DNA from 3 places in the Halomonas sp. DP5N14-9 genome. Region 1 is predicted to be linked to each of the others. Evidence: predicted binding sites of a transcription regulator. Region 1 holds the regulator's gene; each other region holds the start of a gene.
The links. Region 1 encodes sigma-54, which starts transcription at its own class of promoters, with help from an activator protein. Its sites were predicted from a motif close to TGGCACNNNNNTTGCTNT; they were not measured.
Positions count from the first base shown of each region.

Region 2: a site for sigma-54 is predicted at 4,925-4,942, ahead of hmpA (NO-inducible flavohemoprotein). Genes of this name have one in related genera too.
Region 3: a site for sigma-54 is predicted at 4,053-4,070, ahead of glnA (glutamate--ammonia ligase). Genes of this name have one in related genera too.

Region 1 covers NZ_JAHVHR010000024.1:148,751-156,206, forward strand. Annotated here, with positions in the region: gene KUW00_RS13620 (HPr family phosphocarrier protein) at 1-71, opposite strand, end outside; gene rapZ (RNase adapter RapZ) at 74-955, opposite strand; gene ptsN (PTS IIA-like nitrogen regulatory protein PtsN) at 1,009-1,494, opposite strand; gene hpf (ribosome hibernation-promoting factor, HPF/YfiA family) at 1,500-1,808, opposite strand; gene KUW00_RS13640 (RNA polymerase factor sigma-54) at 1,968-3,380, opposite strand; gene lptB (LPS export ABC transporter ATP-binding protein) at 3,662-4,387, opposite strand; gene lptA (lipopolysaccharide transport periplasmic protein LptA) at 4,387-4,917, opposite strand; gene lptC (LPS export ABC transporter periplasmic protein LptC) at 4,930-5,505, opposite strand; gene KUW00_RS13660 (KdsC family phosphatase) at 5,502-6,068, opposite strand; gene KUW00_RS13665 (KpsF/GutQ family sugar-phosphate isomerase) at 6,101-7,099, opposite strand; gene KUW00_RS13670 (calcium/sodium antiporter) at 7,130-7,456, opposite strand, start outside.
Region 2 covers NZ_JAHVHR010000009.1:198,388-205,843, forward strand. Annotated here, with positions in the region: gene KUW00_RS07565 (Bug family tripartite tricarboxylate transporter substrate binding protein) at 265-1,236, shown strand; gene KUW00_RS07570 (tripartite tricarboxylate transporter TctB family protein) at 1,283-1,822, shown strand; gene KUW00_RS07575 (tripartite tricarboxylate transporter permease) at 1,826-3,340, shown strand; gene hmpA (NO-inducible flavohemoprotein) at 3,545-4,729, opposite strand; gene norR (nitric oxide reductase transcriptional regulator NorR) at 5,219-6,808, shown strand; gene KUW00_RS07590 (NnrS family protein) at 6,995-7,456, shown strand, end outside.
Region 3 covers NZ_JAHVHR010000009.1:279,313-286,768, reverse strand. Annotated here, with positions in the region: gene ntrC (nitrogen regulation protein NR(I)) at 1-318, opposite strand, end outside; gene glnL (nitrogen regulation protein NR(II)) at 311-1,360, opposite strand; gene KUW00_RS07975 (DUF4124 domain-containing protein) at 1,660-2,235, opposite strand; gene glnA (glutamate--ammonia ligase) at 2,465-3,871, opposite strand; gene KUW00_RS07965 (glycosyltransferase family 2 protein) at 4,386-4,916, shown strand; gene typA (translational GTPase TypA) at 5,083-6,909, shown strand; gene KUW00_RS07955 (hypothetical protein) at 7,271-7,456, shown strand, end outside.

The DNA.
Region 1 (7,456 bases):
GTGACCAGGCGTGTCGCGGCGCGTGCATGCAGGCCGCGACGATTGGTCAGGGTCAGGGTGCGTCGGGCCACGCCTAGAGTCCTCCGCTGTCCAGTCGGCGTTGCTGGCCGAGTTCGCGGTGGCGTAGACGGACGCGGGGATGCTGGTCGGCCAGGGCCGAGGCGATTCCCTCGGCCAGGTAGACCGAACGATGCTGTCCTCCGGTGCAGCCCACCGCCACGGTGAGGTAGCTGCGCTGGCTTTGCTGATAGCGCGGTAGCCAGGTGCGCACCCAGGCGAGAATGTCGCGCTTCATGTCGGCGACGTCCTGATAGCGTTCGAGGAAGTCGATGACGCTGGGATCGCAGCCATTGGCATCACGCAGCGATGGTTCCCAGTAGGGATTGGGCAGACAGCGGGCATCGAACACGATGTCTGCATCCGGCGGCACGCCACGCTTGAAGCCGAAGGACTCCACGGTCAGGCTCAACTGGCCGCTGCGGTGGTCGGCGACCTGTTCGGCGATGCGCGAACGCAGTTCGTGCACCGACAGGCGAGAGCTGTCGATGACCAGATCGGCCAGGTCTCGAATACCCGAAAGGGCCTTCTGTTCGGACTCGATGGCTTCCGCCAGGGTCATGTCGCTATCACGGGTCAGGGGGTGACGGCGCCGCGTGTGGGAATAACGCTCGAGCAGAATTCGCGCATCACTGGTCAGGTAGACCACCTGGCAGTCGATCGGACTCTGCTTGAGGGACGCCAGCTGGGCGGGGAAGCGTTCCAGTGCCTCAGGCAGGTTGCGGGCGTCGACGCTGACGGCGATACGGCGGGAATGACCGTTTTCCAGCTCGTCCACCAGGGCGCCCAGCAAGGTCGCGGGAAGGTTGTCGATGGCGTAGAACCCCAGGTCCTCCAGGGCTTGAAGGGCCACGGACTTTCCCGAGCCGGAGCGACCACTGATGATCACGAGCTGCATGTCCTGTCTCCTTGGGCAGGCGTCCATTGCTGATGGCCTAGGCAAGGCCGCGATCAGGAGGGAGTGTCGTCCCCTGGCGCCTGTTGGCGGATGGCTTCCTGCAGGCGCTCGTGAAGCTCGCGCTGGGAGCTGGCGTGGCGCAGACGGTGACGTGTGTCGGCGTCGTTCATGACGCCGGCGACCTGGCCGAGCAGGGCGAGATGGGCGTCGTCGGCCTCTTCCGGTACCAGCAGCACGAACACCAGATCGACGGGCTCACCATCAATGGCATCGAAGTCGACAGGTTCCGCGAGTTTGAGGAAGCCGGAGATGGGCGCCTTGCAGTGGGGGTTGCGGGCATGGGGAATGGCGACGCCATTGCCTATGCCGGTACTGCCCAGGCGCTCACGTCCGATCAGCCGACTGAAGACCTCCTGGCTGTCCAGGCTCGGGGTGTTCTGCGCAATGAAGGTGCTGAAAAACTCCAGCACCCTCTTCTTGCTGCCTCCCGGGACATCGAACAATGTGCGCTCGGGAGGGAGAATGGCTTCCAATGTCATGAGAGTCAGCGAATTCCGGCGCCTTGGGCGCGGGCTTGGGATTTTTCCTTGTGCTTGACCAGCTGGCGGTCCAGCTTGTCGGCAAGGGCGTCGATAGCAGCATACATGTCGCCGTCCTGCGCTTCGGCATGCAGGTCGGCACCGGCGGCGTGAAGGGTGCAGGCGGCCAGCTGGCGTTCCTTTTCCACCGAGAGGGTCACCTGGACGTTGGTGATGTTGTCGTAGTGGCGCTCCACACGGGTGAGCTTCTCTTGTACGTAGTCACGCAGGGGATCGGTCAATTCGACGTGGTGGCCGGTGATGTTGACTTGCATGACAGGCTCCTTGCTCTTTCGGGTGGTGGCTTGATTGTAACCCTTTTTCCGATCCTGCAAACCCCCTCGACGCTACGCAGAAAGACGCAGATGTCATGCGAAATTTCAAGTGCTTGCGCTTTCCCGATAACTAGGCTAGCGACGCCGCAGCGCAAGGCCTCAGCGCAGTCGCTTGCGCTCGCTGGAAGACGGAATATTCATGGCTTCCCGGTACTTTGCCACGGTGCGTCTGGCGACATTGACGCCGTCTTCCGCCAGCAATTCCACCAGTTTGCTGTCCGACAGAGGTTTGCGGGCAGGTTCCTTTTGAATCAACGATTTGATCATGGCGCGGATGGCGGTACTGGAATGGGCGTCGCCATCCTGGCCGACCTGGCTCGAGAAAAAATACTTCAACTCGAACACGCCGCGAGGCGTGTGCACGAACTTCTGGGTGGTCACGCGGGAGATGGTGGACTCGTGCATCTCCACCTTGTCTGCGATATCGGCCAGCACCAACGGTTTCATGGCCGCTTCTCCCTGCTCGAGGAAGTCGATCTGACGCACCATGATTTCCCGGCCGACCTTCAGCAAGGTGTCGTTGCGGCTGGACAGACTCTTGATCAGCCAGCGCGCCTCCTGCAGGTGGTCCTTGAGGAACTGGTTGTCCTGGCTCTTGTCCGCGCGCCGAATCAGCGCAGCGTAGTCGGGCTGGATGCGCAGTCGGGGCATTGCATCCGGGTTGAGTTCAACTCGCCAGCCCTCTTCGGTGTGGCGCACCACCAGGTCGGGTATGACGTAGTCGTTATCGCTGTCACCGAACTGGCTGCCGGGACGTGGGTCGAGGCTCCGGATCAGCTCGATGACGCTGTCGAGTTGGTCGTCATCGAGTCCTAGTCGGCGCTTCAGCAGACGTCGGTCGCCGCTGGCCAGCGCCTCGAGAAACTGTCTTACCAGTCGTCCGGCCTGGGGCAGCAGGACGGTATCGCGAGGCAGGCTATCCAGTTGCAGCATCAAACACTCGCGCAGGTCGCGGGCGAACACTCCGGTCGGTTCGAACTGTTGCAGCCGAACCAGCACCGCCTCCACCTCGGCGAGGGGAGGGGGGCGACGACCGTCTTGCTCGAGCCCCTGGGCAATGTCATCCAGTGTCTGCTCGAGATAGCCGTCGGCGTTGACCGCGTCGAGCAGGCTCTCGGCGATCAGGCGCTCCTGGTCGCTGACGTCGAGCATCGCCAGTTGCCAGCTCAGGTGGCTGTGCAGTGACTGGGAGCTTGCCTGGCGCTCGAAATCCGGCGCCTCGCCACTGCCGGCGGGGGTGGTGCCCAGGTCCTGGTAGGTGTCGGACCAGTCGCTGTCCACACTGAGTTCCGAGGGAATCTGATCCGCCCAGTCATCTTCCACGGCTTCCCTGGTCTGCTGTTCGCCGAACTCGTCCTCGAGTTCGAGCATGGGGTTGGCCTCCAGCGCCTGCTGGACCTCCTGGCGCAGGTCCAGGGTCGAAAGCTGCAGCAGGCCGATCGCCTGTTGCAGTTGCGGGGTCATGGTCAGCTGGGTACCGATGCGCAGCTGCAGTGACGCCTTGAGGGCCATGGGTCGGGATCCACCAGTGTTGTCGAAAGGCTTTACCCTAACGACGAGTCATCAGACATGCAAGCATCTTGCCAAGTTGGTGTTTTTTGACCTGTGGGAGGGAGTGTAAAGGTCGATGTGGAACAACTTGGTAGGGGGGAGGTGCTTCTTTCGAGGGAGGCCCTGTGTGCAAGGTGAGGCCGACCCTTTCGGGGCCGGCGGTTGGATGCTGATGCTGGCAAATGTTGCGGCCGCTTGATGCGACTGCGACTGCGACTGCGGCTGTCGGGCGGCCCTGCGGTCTAGAGGCGGAAGTTCTCGCCCAGGTAGACCTCCTTGACGCGCTGGTTGGCGAGGATGGACTCGGCGCTGCCCTCGGCGATGATCTGGCCGTCGCCGACGATGTAGGCACGATCGCAGATATCGAGGGTCTCGCGCACGTTGTGATCGGTGATCAGGACGCCGATATCGCGGGCCTTGAGTTGACGAATGATGGACTTGATCTCGCCCACCGAGATCGGGTCGACCCCGGCGAAGGGTTCATCGAGGAGGATAAAGGCCGGCTCGGTGGCCAGGGCGCGAGCGATCTCGACCCGGCGCCGCTCCCCGCCGGACAGGCTCATGCCGGGGTTGTCGCGAATATGGCTGACGTGGAAATCCTCGAGGAGTTGCTCGAGACGTGCTTCTCGGCCCTCGCGGTCGAGGTCCTTGCGGGTCTCGAGGATCGCCATGATGTTGTCGGCCACCGACAGCTTGCGAAAGATCGAAGCCTCCTGAGGCAGGTAGCCGATACCGGCCAGCGCGCGCTGGTGCATGGCCGCGCGGCTCAGGTCCCGATCATCGATGCTGATGCTGCCGGCGTCGGCTCTGACCAGGCCGACGATCATGTAGAAGGAGGTGGTCTTGCCGGCCCCGTTGGGGCCCAGCAGACCGACGATGCTGCCCTGCTCGATCGACAGGCTGATGTCCTGGACGACGCGACGCTTCTTGTAGCTCTTGGCCAGATGGCGAGCGTGGAGAGTCTTCATCAGTTTCCTTGGCTTTCCGGCTCGAGGGTCATGCGAATGCGCTGCTCGCCCTGGACGCCCTGGGCGCTGGAGCGGGCCTGGACCACGCGGCGATCGAGGAAGTACTCCAGATAGGCACCGTCGAAGGTGTCATTGGCCTTGTGCAGCTCAGCCTGGTCGATCAGCTCCATGCGGCGTTCGGCCACGTGGTAGATCACCTTGCGGCCCCAGCCCTTGACCACCGGTTCTTCCGGGGATGGCTTCTGCTCGAGGTAGGCACGTGAGCCGGTCGCGGTCGCCAGTGACAGTTGTCCCTGGTCGTTGCGCTGGATCTCGACGCGTTCGCCGGTGAGGATCATGCTGCCTTGCACAATGCGCACGTCGCCGGTATAGACCGCGGTACCGGCGCGATCATCGAGATCCAGCTGGTCGGCCTCCACCTGAATCGGTGCGCTGCGATCACTTTCCAGCGCCAGGACACTGCTGCCGGTGGCGCCGGCGGCCAGGCCAAGGGCCAGGGCAAGCAGGAGGGCGGGACTTGGACGCATCATGGAAGGGGCTCCTTATTGAGGCTCTGGCGGATGATGACCGGTGACATTGTCGGTCAGGCGAGCGGTATTGTCATGGATCCAGGCGTCGAAGCGCTCCCCTTGCATCTGTTGAGGGGGTTGGCGTAGGACGGCTGGCGTTTCGCTCCAGACATGGCCACTGTCGCTGTCGTAGACCAATACCTCTGTATCAAGCTGCCAACGCTCCGCGGGGGCCTCGAGATGGGCGTCGCCCGACAGGGTCAGGGGGTTGCCGTCCGGACCCAGTTCACCGTTGTCGGCGTCGGCGATCCACTCTCGGCCGCTGTCGTCGATCAGCGCAAGGTCCGGCTGGTCCACCCGGGTGACGTCGTCGAGCGGTGTGTGCACAAGGCGTGGCGTATCGATGCGCTGATGGGGGGTGCCCTGGGCATCGAAGCGGGTCAGGCGGGCATCCACCAGGTAGTAGTCGGGCTCGCCGGCCTTGTCATTGGGTACCAGGTCGGGGACGTTGCTCTCGCGGGGGTCGAGCAACGTCAGGCCGCCACCGAGTACCAGCAGCAGGATGACCAGCCAGAAGCGAAAGCCTGGACGCAGTGCGCTCAGTTTCATGTCAGCGGTCCGTTGCTCAGGTAGCTGTCGATGATATCGTCGAGGCGGCCCTGGGCCATCAGCAGGGTGTCGGTGATCTCGCGCACCGCGCCATGTCCGCCGGCAACCTGGGTGACCCAGTCGGCGTGCTGACGAAGGTAGCAGGGGGCGCCTGGCACGGTGATGCCGACCGCACTGCGATGGATGCAGGGCAGATCCGGCAGGTCATCGCCGCAGTAGGCGACCTGGTCGAGGGTCAGGCCCAGCGAATCGCACAGCGATTCAAGGGCGGGCAGCTTGCGCTCGACCCCTTGCTGTACGTGCTCGATGCCGAGTGCTCTGGCTCTTTGAGTGACCATGGGGGAGCTGCGCCCGGTGATCAGGGCCACCTGGATGCCGGCGCGCTTGGCCAGCTTGAGGCCGTGGCCATCCAAGGTGTTGAACGCCTTCAACTCGGAGCCGTCGGCGTGGAAGTACAGTCGACCATCGGTCAGTACGCCGTCCACGTCCAGCGCCAGCAGCTTGATGTGGCGCAGGCGCTCCACCAGTTCCGGCGCGAGGGAGGCGAGAAGCTCGTGAGACATGACGGCGTTCCTTGTAAAGGGATAAATGAGGCTCAGATGACACCGGCGGCCAGCAGGTCGTGCATATGCAGTGCACCGATTGGGCGCTGCTCGTCATCGACCACCGCCAGGGCGGTGATCCGGCCTTCTTCCATCAGCTTGACCGCCTCCGCCGCCAGGGTGGCGGGGCCGATGCGTCGCCCGGGGGTGGTCATCACGTCATCCACGGTAAGCGAGCTGAAGTCCTGATGGCGATCCAGGGTGCGGCGCAGGTCGCCGTCGGTATAGACCCCGGCCAGGGTGCCGTCGGGGGATACCACGCAGGTAAAGCCGAGTCCCTGACGGGTGATCTCGAGCAGGGCGTCGCGCAGCGGCGAGCCCGACGGTACCGAGGGCAGCCGGTCGCCGGTATGCATCAGGTCGGCCACGGTCAACAGAAGTCGCTTGCCCAGGCTGCCGCCCGGGTGGGACAGGGCGAAATCCTCGGCGGTGAAGCCGCGGGTCTCGAGCAGCGCCACCGCCAGGGCGTCGCCCAGCGCCAGCGCTGCGGTGGTCGAAGAGGTCGGGGCCAGGTCCAGTGGGCAGGCCTCGCGCTCGACCCCTGCGTATAGATGGGCTTCGGCGTGGCGGGCCAGGGTCGACTGTGCTCGGCCGGTCATGCTGATCAGTGGAATGCCCATGCGCTTGAGCAGCGGCAGCAGGGCAGTGACCTCGGCGGTTTCGCCGGAGTTGGACAGTGCCAGGACGACGTCGCCGGGCGTGATCATGCCCAGGTCACCATGACTGGCTTCGCCGGGATGGACAAAGAAGGCCGGCGTGCCGGTGCTTGCCAGGGTGGCGGCGATCTTGCCGCCGACATGTCCCGACTTGCCCATGCCGGTGACGACCACCCGGCCGCGGCAGGCCAGCAGCAGTTGGCAGGCACGGTCGAAGTCGCCGTCGAGACGCCCGATCAGGGCGTCGATGGCGTCACGTTCCAGCTCCAGGGTGCGTCGTGCGATATCGCGGACGCTCAGGGTCGGCGTCTGCGCCGAGGAGGGGTGTTTGCTCATGGCCATGATTGTTGCCGTTTACTGCCGTTGTCACAAGGGGCCTGCCGCGACCGAAAGGCCGAGCCAGGTCAGATAAAGCGCATAGGTGCAGGCCAGCAGCGCGCCGATCCAGCGCCCCAGGCGCCCTCGGCGTTGCCACAGCAGCAGCGCCGCCAGCAGCAGCGTCAGGCCAAGCATTACCGGAAAGTCGCGGCCGGCGGCTGCGGGATCGGTGGCTCCCGGCGCCAGCAGCGCCGGTACCGGCAGTACCGCCAGCATATTGAACAGGTTGGAGCCGATGACGTTGCCGATGGCCAGATCGTGGTGGCGCTTCAGCGCGCTGGCCACGCAGGCGGCGAGTTCCGGCAGGCTGGTGCC
Region 2 (7,456 bases), on a different contig from region 1:
CTTTTCTGATGGCGCCCGGGGCCGCGCCGACAGACGGATATCCCTCACTAAAGTCGCATTTCGCAGTCGTCATGCTCTGGCTATCTTGGGTACACGAATACTTTGTATGATGTAATACCTTAAGTGCAAAAGCCGAAGTAGTCGTCACAAGAGCAGCAACCACAAGAGCAGCAGTCCCCACAGGAACGGCCACACCGCGTTGCGTCGGCCGTCCCCGCAAGCCAACAACAAGCACTGCCCTGACGGTGGCAAGGAGTGGAAGAGATGCGCAAGTCGATGAGCATGACCCTGGGTGGCCTGGCGCTGGTCGCCAGTGCCTCGGTCGCGGCGGACTATCCGGAGCGCGACGTTCGCATGATCGTGCCCTGGGGCGCCGGCGGCGGTACCGACGGTATCGTGCGCAAGATCTCCAACCTGGCCGAGGAGCCGCTGGGGGGTACCGTCTACGTCGAGAACATCGAAGGCGGCATGAGCGCCAACGGCCTGGTGCAGGCGCTGGGCGCGCGCCCCGATGGCTACACCCTGATCGCGCTGACCTACGACAGCGTCGTCACCATCCCGTGGCAGGGGATGCTGGCCGGCTACGATATCGACAAGCTGGATCTGATCGCGCGGATCACCAGCGAGCCGGATGCCGTCGTGGTGCCGGAGGATTCGCGCTTCGATAGCCTCGAGGCATTGATCGAGGCGGCCAAGGCCGCGCCCGGGGAGATCCGCGCCGGTATCCAGAACATGGGCTCGCGGACCCACCTGACGCTGCTGCAGTTGCAGGATCAGGCCGAGGTGGAGTTCAAGATCGTCTCCTATCCCGGTGGTGCGGCGCCCCAGAAGGAGGCCCTGCTCAACGGCGAGGTGGACCTGGCGCTGACCAGCCTCGGTGACTTCGAATCGCTGATCTCGGCGGGTGACGCCCGTGGCCTGGTGGAGTTCACCGACGTCCAGAGCGAGAGCTTCCCCGACGTGCCCCCGGCAACCGAGCTGGGCTACGACATCCAGATGGGCAGTTTCGTGATCCTGGCGGCGCCTGCCAATACGCCGGACGACGCCGTGACGGCCCTCGAGGCGGCCTATCAGCAGGCCTACGACAGCGAGGAATTCCAGACCTGGCTGGTCGACGTCGGTGTCACCCCCAACTGGCTGGGCACCGATGAGGTCGAGGATTGGGCCGAACAGACCCAGGGTGAGCTGTTCGCGCGCATGGACGAGCTGAAGGAAGCCGGCCTGATCGGCCAGTAAGCCCGCGCCGCCACCGCGGTGGCGGCTCTTTTCCGGAGGACTCCCGATGAAATCGCTCTCCCGCCTGGGGACCTGGCTGACGGGGCCGACAGGTGTCGTCATCTGCCTGTTGGCCCTGACCCTGATCTATCTGCTCGAGGCGTTCAAGATAGCCCCGCCCATCAAGAACGGGGCCCTGACCGCCTCCTTCTTCCCGGTAGCGCTCGCCGTGGTCATGCTGCTGGCGCTGGGTGGCGTGATCCTCGCCGATCGACGCGAGGCGGCCAGTGGCGAGGCAGGTGATGAGGCCGGCGCCGGGGAAAGCGACGAGGGCGGCGACAACCGTGGCGATGCAAAGGTGGCGGCGTGGCGGGGGCCGGTGGCGGTCACCCTGCTCACCGCCGTCTATATCGCCCTGTTTGCCCACCTTGGCTACTTCATCGCCACCTTCCTCTACGCCTTCAGCATGACGCTGGCCTTCGCCACCGGGCGGCCCTCGCCGCAGGCGCTGGCGTTCAAGGCGCTGGTGGCCGGCGTGATCACTCTGCTGGGATACGGGCTCTTCGAGCTGGTGTTCCAGGTTCGCCTGCCGACGCCCTGGATCTGACCCATGGACTATCTGATCGAACTCTCCAAGGGCCTTGCCGTGCTGATGCAGCCCGACATCCTGCCCTACCTGATCGGCGGCTACCTGATCGGCACCTTCTTTGGCGCCGTGCCGGGGCTCACCTCGATGCTGGCCATCGCCCTGCTGTTGCCGTTGACCTACAGCCTCGACATCACCGCGGCGCTGGTCGCCTGCGCCGCCATCTTCATGGCCGGCATGTGCAGTGGCAGCATCACCGCCACCACCATCAATATTCCCGGTGCCCCGGCCTCGATGATGACCGCCATCGAGGGCTACCCCATGCAGCAGCGGGGCGAGGGCGCCAAGGCGCTGGGCCACGCCGCCCTGGCGTCGATGATCGGCGGTGCCCTGGGTGCCATCATGCTGATGGTGATGGCGCCGCTGGCCACCGAGGCGGCGCTGCTGATTCGCACGCCGGGCAAGTTCTCGCTGATCGCCTTCGCCCTGATCGTGATCGTCATCTCCCAGCGTGGGGCCATCTCCAAGGGCCTGGTCGCCACCACCCTGGGGGTGATGGTGGCCACCGTCGGTATCGACGTGATGCAGCCGGTCACCCGCTTCACCTTCGGCACCGGCGTGCTGATGCAGGGCATCGACATCATGCCGCTGGTCATCGGCGCCTTCGCCGTCAGTGAGCTGCTGGTGCAGTCGCAGAACCGCGCCTCGCGCACCGTCGAGGTCGACGCCATCAAGGCCAGCGTCATTCGCCGCCGGGACTTTATTCCACCCTGGCACGAGGTGCGTGAAATCGGCGTCTATCGCTACGTCAAGACCGCCATCATCGGCTACAGCGTCGGCGTGCTGCCAGGCGCCGGAGGCTCCATGGCGGCCTTTGTCGCCTACGCCGAGTCCATGCGCAGCTCACGCCACCCGGAGAAGTACGGCAAGGGTTCGGTGGAAGGCATCGCGGCGGCGGAGGGCGCCAACAACGCCATGTGCAGCGGCGCCTTCGTGCCGATGCTGTCCTTCGGTATTCCCGGCGATCCCACCACCGCCATCGTGCTGGGCGTGCTGGTGATCAACGGCCTGCAGCCCGGGCCACAGTTCCTCGACAGCCAGCTTGCGCTGGTGGCACCGATGTTCATGGCGCTGCTGGTGGCGGCCCTGGTGATGGTGCCGCTGACGCTCTACGTGCTGGGGCCCTGGTTCGTGCGCATCGTCTCGATCCGCCGCGATGTGCTCTACGCCAGCATCGCGGTGATCGCGCTGGTCGGCTGCTACGTGGCCACCTACTCGATCTTCCAGATGGGACTGGCGCTGGTGTTCGGGGTCCTCGCCTTCCTGCTGCGGCGTCAGGGCTATCCGGTGGCCTGCCTGCTGCTCGGCTTCGTGCTCGGCCCGAGCCTGGAGGAATACTGCCGACGCTCGCTGTCGCTGTCCGACGGCAACCCGCTGATCTTCCTCACCAGTCCCGACAGCCTGTTCTTCCTGGCGCTGACCGGGGTGTTCTACTACTTCATGGTGGTGAGAAAGCCCGAGGCGCGACAGCACGCCTGATGTCCTGGCCAGTGAGCGACCGCCGCAAGACACGACAAGGCCGCGCCCTCGGGCGCGGCCTTGTCGTGGTGGGCTGAGTGGAACGCGACGGTCAGACGTGCTTGTCAGGCGACTCTACTGGTGTTGCTGAGCGGACGCGAGGGACCGAAGTTTTCATGACGGCGGCGCAGCGCAGACACGTCGAATAAGATAGCCAGCTGCGGCTCAGGCGACGCTCTTGCTATGGTCGAGCGGACGCGAGGGGCCGAAGTGCTCGTAGTGACGGCGCTGCTCGGGGATACCCAGTTCTGCCAGATGGCTGTCGATGGCGCTCATGAAGGGCGGCGGGCCGACGAAGTAGCACTGAGCGTCGCCGCCGGGCAGCAGGCGGGCCAGCAGCTCACGCTCGAGGCGGCCCTTGATGTCGCCGCCGTCGCCTTCCTCGTAGGCGCAGACCCGGGTCAGCAGTTGCGGATAGTCTCGGGCAAGGGCCTCGACCTCGCCACGGAAGGCGTGGTGGTCGATGTTCCGGGCAGCGTGGACGTAGCAGACCCGGCGTCCCTGGGCCAGGGCCTGGCGCGCCAGCGGCAGCATCGGTGTCTGGCCGACACCGCCGCTGATCAGCATCACCGGCGCGTCGCCATCGTCCAAGGTCAGCTCACCGGCGGGGGGCAGCAGTTCCAGGGTGTCGCCGACGCGCATCTGCTGATGCAGGAAGTTGCTGACCAGACCGCCCGGCTCCTGTTTCACCGAGATGCGATAGCTACGGCCGTTGGGGCTGCCGGACAGGCTGTAGTGGCGATGCACGATTGCCTCGTCCACCGCCAGACGCAAGCCGATGTACTGGCCGGGCTCAGCGTCGGCCACCGGCTGGCCGTCGACCGGCTCCAGGGTGAAGGAGCGAATCACCTCGCACTCGCGCTGGATCTGGGCGACACGAAACTCGCGCAGTCCACGCCAGCCGCCGGGGCGCTCGGCGAAGGCCTGGTAGCGCTCGGCTTCGGCGGCGATCAGCAGCGCGGCCAGGTCGTTGTACAGGGCCGTCCAGGCGTCGGCGATCTCCGGCGTCACCACCTCGCCCAGCACCTCTCCGATGGCGGCCATCAGGCATTCGCCGACGATGGGGTACTGCTCGGGCTGGATGCCCAGCGAGACGTGCTTGCTGATCACCGTCTGCATCGAGTCGATGACCTCCTGGGGCTGGCGGCGCAGGCCGACATAGGCCAGCACCCCTCGCGCCAGCGCCTTCGGCTGGCCACCGTCGGCCTGGTGGGCCTGGTTGAACACTGCCTTGACCTCCGGGTAGCGCTCGAACATCAGCGGATAGAAACGGGCGGTGATGGCGTCCAGATGTTCGGCGACCAGAGGGGCGGTGGCATCGATGATGGCGTCTTGGGCAGCGGTGGTCATGGCGTCTCCTGTCAGGGATATGGCGCAGCGCGCTCCCACTGTGGCAAAAAACCCTCACCGCGTCGGAGGCCTGGCTCGTTTGGGCCTACTTTTTCTCTACAGCTTGTGAACAGAGCATCGGTTGATATGCCTCGACACCTTCGGTGCTTCCACGGGGTCGGGGCGTATCGCTCGTCGCCTTTCTGTACCCTGTATGGAGCAAGCGATATGCCGCTTCGCTTGAGGTGCGCCAACTTGCCACAGTGCGGGTGATCCAGAGCGGGTAACGAGCGGGCAGTGTGGATCCACAGGGCGCTTGTCGAGAGCGCTGGTCACGCTACCCGGCTCCTTTTTTCTGGCCCGGTTCCCGGCCACGTTCCCGACCCGATTCTGTCCCGGTATTCGCCCAGGCCAGTGGTACCTCTTGTGAACGAGATCGAGGTTGCATGTCGATCTGACACTACAAGTGCTATCGTTTTGACACTGTTGATAGTCAAAAGGACATTCTAGGTGGTCAGCTTTCTACGACGCCTGCGTGCCCTGCTTCAGCGCCTGGGCGATGAGCAGGGCCCCGAGCTCGCCGAGGCCTGGCAGGGCGTGCTCGAATCACTGGTGGCCCCCACCGCGGCGGATGCCAGCGCGCTGCTGGTGGCGCAGGGCTCCGGCCTCAGGCCGGTGGCCACCATCGGCCTGCCCGAGGGCGTGGCCGGCAGGACCTTCGCCTTGAGCGAGCATCCTCGCCTCGCCGCCATCGCCGAGGCGCCGGGGGTCTGCCGCTTTGCCGCGGACTCGCCCCTTCCTGATCCCTACGACGGGCTGCTGGATGACGGTCTTAGCCCTGTCCATGACTGCCTGGGGGTGGCGTTGCGCGACGGTGATGAGCTGATCGGCATGGTCACCCTGGACGCCCTGACCCCGGGGGCGCTGGCCGAGCTGGATGACCAGGGCCTGCTGGCGGCGGCCGAGTTGCTGGGCACCTGCCTGCGGCTGTCCCGGCGCCTGGACGGCGCCCGCCTGCAGCTCGCCCTGCAGCGCGATGACCACGGCCAGTTGCCACGTCGGCTGACCGGCTGGCGCAGTGGCGCCATGCGCAAGCTGATGGCCTCGGTGGAACTGGTCGCCGCCACCGACATGAGCGTGCTGGTGCTGGGCGAGACCGGCGTCGGCAAGGAGCGCATCGCCCATGCCCTCCATCACGGCTCGCGACGTGCCGATGGGCCCCTGGTGGTGGTGAACTGCGCCGCGCTGCCGGCCTCGTTGATCGAGAGCGCCCTGTTCGGCCATCGGCGCGGCGCGTTCTCCGGGGCAACCAGCGACCATCGCGGGCACTTCCAGATGGCCGACGGCGGCACCCTGGTGCTGGACGAGGTGGGGGAGCTGCCGCTGGAGCTGCAGCCAAAGCTGCTGCGGGTACTGCAGGAAGGCGAGGTCCAGCCGCTGGGCAGCGATCGGCTCCAGCATGTCGACGTTCGGGTGGTCGCGGTGACCAACCGGGATCTTGCCCTGGAGGTCGCCCAGGGGCGCTTTCGCGAGGATCTCTATCACCGGCTCAGCGCCTTTCCGCTGGAGGTACCCCCGCTGCGCCAGCGTCCCGAGGACCTGGCGCTGCTGGTCGGACACTTCCTGGAGCAGAACCGGGTGCGTCTCGGCGTCGGCAACCTGCGCCTGAGCGAGGCCGCGCGGGTGTCGCTGGCGGCCTGGCACTGGCCCGGCAACGTACGTGAGCTGGAGTCGCTGCTGGCACGAGCCTCGCTGCTGGCATTGGCCTCGGTGGACGTGCTGGGGACACCCGATGCTCGCCGCCGTAGCGTACGCATCGAGGTCGAACACCTGGGGCTGGCGCCGGCGACAGCCCGGATCACTGGCGCGCCCGCAGCGCAAGGCGACACGTCTCGAAGCGCCGTGTCGCCGGCCGATCGGCCAGCGGGCGAGGCGCTGGATCGAGAGCCCTCGCTGCGGGAGGCTACCGAGGCCTTTCAGCGCGAGCGCATCCGGCAGGCCCTGGACACTGCAGGCAACTGGGCAGGGGCGGCTCGCCGGCTGGGGCTGGACCCCGGCAATCTGCATCGCCTGGCGCGGCGGCTGGGGCTAAAGGCCTGATTCTGGCCTGGTCATCGCCAAGGGCGTGCGAGGCTGTCGCGGGGTTGGGGCTGGGTTGGGGGATGCAGGGCTTGCCAGCGTGAGTCAGGTTTGCGGCATCGGCAGTGCCTTTGATGTGCATCATGGTGATGTTGTCCAAAGCGGGCCAGACTTCACAAGACCAAGTGAATTACTCAGGTACTCGCCATGTCATCCGTCGCCGCTCGTCTGCCTCTTGCGCGCCTCGCCTTTCGTCCCTTCTTCCTGCTGGCGGCGGCCTTCAGCGTGGTGGCCCTGCTGGTGTGGCTCGCTTTCTGGCACGGCATCTTCGTGCTGTCGCCCCGGGCGGGCATGCTGTGGTGGCACCAGCACGAGATGCTGTTCGGTGTGGTGGGGGCGGTGGTTTCGGGGTTCTTGCTGACCGCGGTGCAGACCTGGACCGGCCTCAGGGGGCTCCATGGCGCCCCGCTGCTGGGGCTCGTCGCACTGTGGCTGGCGGCCAGGCTGGGGCTGGCCTTTCCCGTCTTGCCACAGGCGCTGGTGATGGCGCTGGACGTCGGCTTTCTGCTGATCGTCTGCGCCGTGATGGCGGTGATGGTGATCCGGGCGAAGCGCTGGCGCAACCTGATCTTCGTGCCGGTGCTGGCGATCCTCGCCGGTGCCAACCTG
Region 3 (7,456 bases), on a different contig from region 1:
CGGCTTGGGCAGGTACTCGAAGGCCCCGCCCTGATAGGAAGCCACCGCACTGTCCAGGTCGGAATGGGCGGTCATCACGATGACCGGCAGGTCCGGGTGCACCTGGCGCACCTTGGCCATCAGATCGAGTCCGTCGATACCTGGCATGCGGATATCGGTGACCAGCACGTCGGGCGGCTCGGCCAGCAGTCGATCGAGGATACCGTCGGCCCGCTCGACCGCCTCGACCTCAAGGTCCGGCTGCGCCAGGGCGCGCTCAAGCACCCAGCGTATGGCCCGGTCGTCGTCGACGATCATTACACGAGCGGTATCAGTCATGACTCATCTCCAGGGGAATCAACAGACGGAATTCGGTGCGTCCGGGCTCGGACTCGCACTCGATCAGCCCTTCGTGCTGGTGCAGCACCGACTGGGCGATCGACAGCCCCAGGCCGCTGCCCTCGGCACGACCGGACACCATCGGATAGAACAGGGTCTCGCGCAGCGTCTCGGGGACGCCCGGGCCGTTGTCGATCACGCTGACGTCGCAGACCAGACGATGGCGCTGGGCGCCCAGGGTGAACTGGCGGCGCGCGCGGGTCCTCAGGGTCATCACCGGGTTCGGTGTCTCGGACTCGACCAGCGCCTGGACGGCGTTGCGGGCCACATTGAGCACCGCCTGGATCAACTGGGCTTCATCGCCGGTCAACTCCGGCAGGCTGGGATCATAGTCGCGCTCGATACTCACCCGCGGCTGTTCGACCAGCAGCAGCGCGCGTACCCGCTCCAGCACCCGGTGGATGTTCAGCGGCTCTCGCCGACTCACCCGGTTGGGCCCGAGCATGGAATCGACCAGATCCCGGAGCCGATCCACCTCTTCGATGATGATCCGGGTGTACTCCTTGAGCGCCGGCGTCTGCTCCAGGTCACGCTCGAGCAATTGCGCCGCGCCACGAATCCCCCCCAGGGGGTTCTTGACCTCGTGGGCCAGCCCCCGTGCCAGCACCTTCATGGTTTCCTGGCGCGACTGCAGCGCTTCCTCGCGGGAAATTCGCAACAGCCGATCCCGTGGCTCCATTTCCAGCAGCAGCTCGTCAGGCGACAGCGGCGTCACGGTGTAGTCCACCGTCAGGGGGTCTCCACCGGCGAGGACCAGCCGCGCCTCCCGTTGGGTATAGGGATGCTGTCCATCCCGGGCCCGTATCAGCACCTCGGCGATATCATCCTCGCCGCTGAGCCAGTCGGTCAGCGCCACGCCGGCAACCCGACTGGCGCTGACCGCCAGCAGGGTCTCGGCCGCCGGGTTCATCCAGGTCGGTCGCAGCTCGCCGTCGAGCAGCATGACCGCAGTTGTGAGGTGTTCGATGATGCCAGGCGTCATGGGTCCATCCTGATGGGGCAAAGCGCCCGCTCGATAGAGGCCGCCACGGCGCCAAGCCGGCATGCCATGGTGGCGGTCCAGGTCTCGGCCTCGAGCAGGCGTCAGACAACAACATTCAAAGCAAGAAGCGGGCCAGCCTTGGTACCAGTAGCGCACTCCCGCCGCGCAGGCGCCAGGACGGTGCTTTTGTCGAGGAGGCGGGTCACCGTCGGCGCACCTACGCACCATTTTAGTGCACCAACCTGGTGCAGGGGAGTCTCGCCTGGATCACTGTCCGCACAAGGCCCGCAGATCGCGGGTCAAGGCGGCGCAGGACGAATGGGGTTGGCGGGAAGCAGGCGGCTGGCGCGCTGTACGTGGATGACGATATCGGCACTGCGTTGACGCACCTCTCCCGACGGGGCCAGCACCACCAGGCCCAGGCGATGCTCGCCACGCTCCAGATTGGTGAGCCACAGTGGGCCGATGCCGGTGACGCTGGTGGCGAGCACACCGTCGACCTCCAGGCCGAGGCGATCCCCCGTCGCCGTAGGCGGGCTGATCGCGGCCAGCACCTTCAATCTTCCCCCGGACCCCGTTGGCAACACGCTGCCATCCGCCGGGGAGGCGATGGCCAGGACATCGTGGGGCTGGAAGATATCGGCGTCGCTATCCGGGCCTGGTACTGAAGGCGCCGTCGGCCTGGAGGGCGCCGCCACATCCAGCGCAGGGGCGCTGGACAACGGCGGCGGTGCCAGCGCGCGGGCGCCGGCCGAGGGGGTATCGCTGTAGCGCACGACGCCGTCGGCACCGATACTGCGATAGATGGTGCTCGCCGGCACGGTTTCTGCCACCGGCAACGCCAGCCCGGACGCTGCCAGCAAGGCAATGGCCATCAGTGACGGTCGACTCGGCGACGAGGGAGCGCTCTCGCCCCTCTCCCGGCCTGCCCTGCGCGTCCACCGCTGCATCATCGTGATTGCCCTCGCCGACCTTCCCCTGACGAGGATGACGGCAGCCACGACCCGCGCCAAGGGGATCCCTTGCCCAGGCGCAAGGCCCGCGCAAAAAAATCGGCCCCGCGATCATCGCGGGGCCGACGGAACGCACGAGGCGCTATGCCGATCAGCAGCTGTAGTACATGTCGAACTCGATCGGGTGGGTCGCCATGCGCAGACGCTCGACGTCCTCGTTCTTGAGCTCGATGTAAGCGTCGATCATGTCGTCGGTGAAGACGCCACCTTCGGTCAGGAAGCTGCGGTCCTCGTCGAGGGCTGCCAGCGCCTGGTCGAGGCTCTCGGCCACGGTCGGGATGGCCTTGCCTTCTTCCGGCGGCAGGTCATAGAGGTTCTTGTCCATGGCGTCGCCGGGGTGGATCTTGTTCTTGATGCCGTCGATACCGGCCATCAGCATCGCCGCGAAGCACAGGTAGGGGTTGGCGGTCGGGTCGGGGAAACGCGCCTCGACACGCTTGCCCTTCGGGCTTGCGGTGTACGGGATACGGATGGAAGCAGAACGGTTACGGGCGCTGTAGGCCAGCATGACCGGCGCTTCGAAGCCCGGCACCAGACGCTTGTAGGAGTTGGTAGAAGCGTTGGTGAAGGCGTTCAGGGCGCGGGCGTGCTTGATGATACCGCCGATGTAGTAAAGCGCCATTTCAGACAGACCGGCGTACTCGTCACCGGCAAACTGGTTCTGGCCGTCCTTCCAGAAAGACTGGTGGACGTGCATGCCGCTGCCGTTGTCGCCGACCAGCGGCTTGGGCATGAAGGTGGCGGTCTTGCCGTAGGCGTGAGCCACATTGTGGATCACGTACTTCATTTCCTGAACTTCGTCGGCCTTCTTGACCAGGGTGTTGAAGGCAACACCGATCTCGTTCTGGCCGGCGTTGGACACCTCGTGGTGGTGCACCTCGACCTTCTGGCCGATGGCCTCGAGGGTGTTGCACATGGCACCGCGCATGTCATGGAAGCTGTCCACCGGCGGAACCGGGAAGTAGCCGCCCTTGACCCGCGGACGGTGACCGAGGTTGCCACCTTCGACGGCGCGGTCGGTGGACCAGGCACCCTCTTCGGAGCTGATCTTGTACATGGCGCCTTCGATATCGGCCTTCCAGTGCACCTCGTCGAAGATGAAGAACTCGGGCTCGGGGCCGAAGAAGGCGGTGTCGCCCAGGCCAGAGGACTGCAGGTAGGCCTCGGCGCGCTTGGCGATGGAGCGCGGATCACGCTCGTAGCCCTGCATGGTGGCCGGCTCGATGATGTCGCAACGCAGGATCAGGGTCGCGTCTTCAGTGAAGGGGTCGAGGAAGCCGGTGCCGTCCTCCGGACGCAGGATCATGTCGGACTCGTTGATGCCCTTCCAGCCGTTGATGGAGGAACCATCGAACATCTGGCCATTCTCGAAGAACTCTTCGTCGACCTCGGCGGCCGGAATGGTGACGTGCTGCTCTTTACCGCGGGTATCGGTGAAGCGCAGGTCAACCCACTTCACATCATGTTCGTTGATCAGGGCGAGGGTCTTGTCTGACATGTGGTCCTCCAGAGTGGAACTTGTCTCGTGACTCGAGCGTTGCGCAACGGCGCCAATCCCATGTCACCGGTTTGAAACGGGGGATGATCCAGGGAACAAAAGGGGTACCGGGATCCTTTGTAGCACGCTCCCGGGACACTGCCCATGGCAACGTGCGCGACACGATGACACTGCCAACCACAATGCAGATTGCGTGCCAGCATTGCACCAGCATCGACCAGAAAAATCCCAACCCATTGTTTCAAATCTTTTTTATCCAAACAGGCCCTTTGCGCCAGCTTAGGGCACAAAGGCCCACCACCTTCAGGACCTGCCGACCAATGCACCACAAAAGTGCAATAAAGACTGCGACGCACCACTTTGGACCTTTGTGACAGGATCTATAAACTCTGCCGGGCCGATCGCGAGGTGTCAGTGGGCGCTGGAACCTTTCGCAACGCAAAGATACACTTTATTACGTTCGACTCCGACCGCCTCCCCTGCCGGCCGGCGTCACCCTCCTCGGAGTGTCGTCGTGAAAATCAGCTTGATCATTGATGCCCGACTTACCGGCAAGGAACTGCCTCGCCGGCTCGCGGAAGCACGCCAGCAGGTCGCCCTCTTCCAGGGAAGAGGCGAGATCCTCGTCATCGACGATGGCGATATGGCGCCACCACTACTGGGCGAACCGGGCGAACACGCCGTCGTCGGCTATCGCCAGGTGCGCAGCCGGCCCGCGCCCATGGGGCGGCGCCTCAACCTGGCCGCCTCCCACAGCAATGGACGCATGCTCGGCTTCTGCCTCGGCCCTCTGGACACCCACTGGGTCGAGCGAATGATGGCAGCCGCCTGCGATGATTCGCGCCCGGTGGTGCGTCCTGCTCGCCCCTGTCCGCTATCGCTGCTCAGCCTGCTGCGACGTACTCCGACCCGGGCCCTGGGCGTCGAACGTACCTGGTTCGATCGGCTGGGAGGCTTCGACCCGTCGCTGGACTTGAGCGCGGTAGAGGACCTCGCCACTCGCCTCAAGGCCTGTCGCGCCAAGATGGTCGTGCAGCGCGCCTGAGCGTCAGATCGTCCTTTCTGTCGATTTCGCCTACTTTTTTCGCCTCGCAGGTGCTTGATAGTTCAGCATCTTGAGGATCGATGCCGAGATTGGCGCCAACAAGGCTGGTCGTTGTCATCGCCCAGGCCCTATAATGCTGCCCCACTTTTTCCAGCAGGATCCCGTCGTGATCGAGAATCTTCGCAACATCGCCATCATCGCTCACGTCGACCACGGCAAAACCACCCTGGTCGACAAGCTGTTGAGTCAGTCTGGCACTCTGGACCGCAAGGCCGAGGGTCAGGAGCGCATCATGGACTCCAATGACCAGGAGAAGGAACGCGGTATCACCATCCTGGCGAAGAACACGGCGATCCGCTGGAATTCCCCCGAGGGACAGGACTACCACATCAACATCGTCGACACCCCTGGACACGCCGACTTCGGCGGCGAGGTCGAGCGCGTGATGTCGATGGTGGACTCGGTACTGCTGCTGGTCGACGCCGTCGACGGCCCCATGCCGCAGACCCGCTTCGTCACCCAGAAGGCCTTCGATCAGGGCCTCAAGCCGATCGTGGTGGTCAACAAGATCGATCGCCCCGGCGCACGCCCGGACTGGGTCATCGACCAGATCTTCGATCTGTTCGACAACCTCGGCGCCAGCGACGAGCAGCTCGACTTTCCGATCATCTACTGCTCCGCCCTCAACGGCATCGCCGGTCCCGAGCCTGACCAACTGTCCGACGACATGACGCCGATGTTCCAGTCCATCGTCGACATCGTCGAGCCGCCCAAGGTGGAACTCGACGGACCGCTGCAGATGCAGATCTCGGCACTCGACTACTCCAGCTACGTCGGTGTCATTGGCCTAGGCCGCATCACCCGCGGCGCCATCTCGCCCAACCAGCAGGTGGTGGTCATCAACAAGGAAGGCCAGACCCGCAAGGGCAAGGTCGGCCAGGTCATGACCCACCTGGGTCTCGAGCGGGTACAGACCGAGCAGGCCACCGCCGGGGACATCGTCTGCATCACCGGCATCGACGACCTGGCGATCTCCGACACCATCTGTGATCCGGCCGCCGTCGAGGCGCTGCCGGCACTGACCGTCGACGAGCCCACCGTGTCCATGACCTTCCAGGTCAACGACTCACCGTTTGCCGGCAAGGACGGCAAGTTCGTCACCAGCCGCAACATTCGCGATCGTCTCGACCAGGAGCTGATCCACAACGTGGCGCTGCGTGTCGAGCAGGGCGAGTCCCCGGAGAAGTTCATCGTCTCCGGCCGCGGCGAGCTGCACCTGTCGGTGCTGATCGAGAGCATGCGTCGTGAAGGCTTCGAGCTGGCCGTGGGTCGTCCCGAGGTCATCATCCGTGAGATCGACGGCGAGAAGCAGGAGCCCTACGAAGAAGTCATCATCGACTGCGAAGAGCAGCACCAGGGCGCCATCATGGAAGAGCTCGGCTACCGCAAGGGCGAGCTCAAGAACATGAACCCGGACGGCAAGGGCCGGGTCCGCCTGGACTTCATCATCCCGGCGCGCGGCCTGATCGGCTTCCGTGGTCAGTTCCTGACCCTGACCTCTGGTACCGGCATCCTGACCAGCCGCTTCGACCACTACGGCCCGCTCAAGCCCGACGCCTCCATCGAGCGTCGCAACGGCGTGCTGGTGTCGATGGTTCCGGGCAAGGCCCTGGCCTACGCCCTGTACGCCCTGCAGGAGCGCGGCAAGCTGATCATCGACCACGGCACCGAGGTCTACGAAGGCATGCTGGTCGGCATCAACAACCGCGCCAACGACATGGTGGTCAACCCCACCAAGGGCAAGAAGCTCGACAACATGCGCGCCTCCGGCAACGACGAGAACATCGTGCTGACCCCGCCGGTACGCTTCACCCTGGAACAGGCCATCGAGTTCCTCGATGACGACGAGCTGGTCGAGATCACCCCGAACCATATCCGTCTGCGCAAGAAGTTCCTGACCGAGAACGAGCGCAAGCGCGCCACCAAGAAGTAAGCGCTGCGTTTTCTCGCTTCATCGATGCCCGCCTTCCGGCGGGCATCGTTGTTTGCGGCAATGCTCATATAGACAATATCGATGCCCGACTCTCAATGGCGGGCGTCGTCGTTTTGCGGTATCGACAATATCGATGCCCGGCTCTTCATGGCGGGCATCGCCGTTTGTGGCCGTCGGGCATCGTCGTCTGCTTTGCGAGGCCCGGTCGCGGCCATAGCGCGACTTCAGTGGAACTTTCCGGGCCGAGCGCTGCCACAATTGATGCAGACTGATAACCGTTAGGGGTGAAGACGGCGACCGCCCTAGTTGCGGTCTATGCTAATGGGGCACCGTCATCCTTCGCGAACAAGGAGATACGCGAATGCACAAGCACGTCGAATGGGATGATCCCAGCGCTGACAGCGTTCAGCGCTACTTCGCCGACAAGCCCGACGAATACCCCACCGCCCACGTCGGCAGTATCATCGCCGGCCGCTACCATGGCTATTCGGTCAGGGTCAGGGTGGAAGCCAGGGTCGACGACGACACCGCCAGCATCGGCGACGTG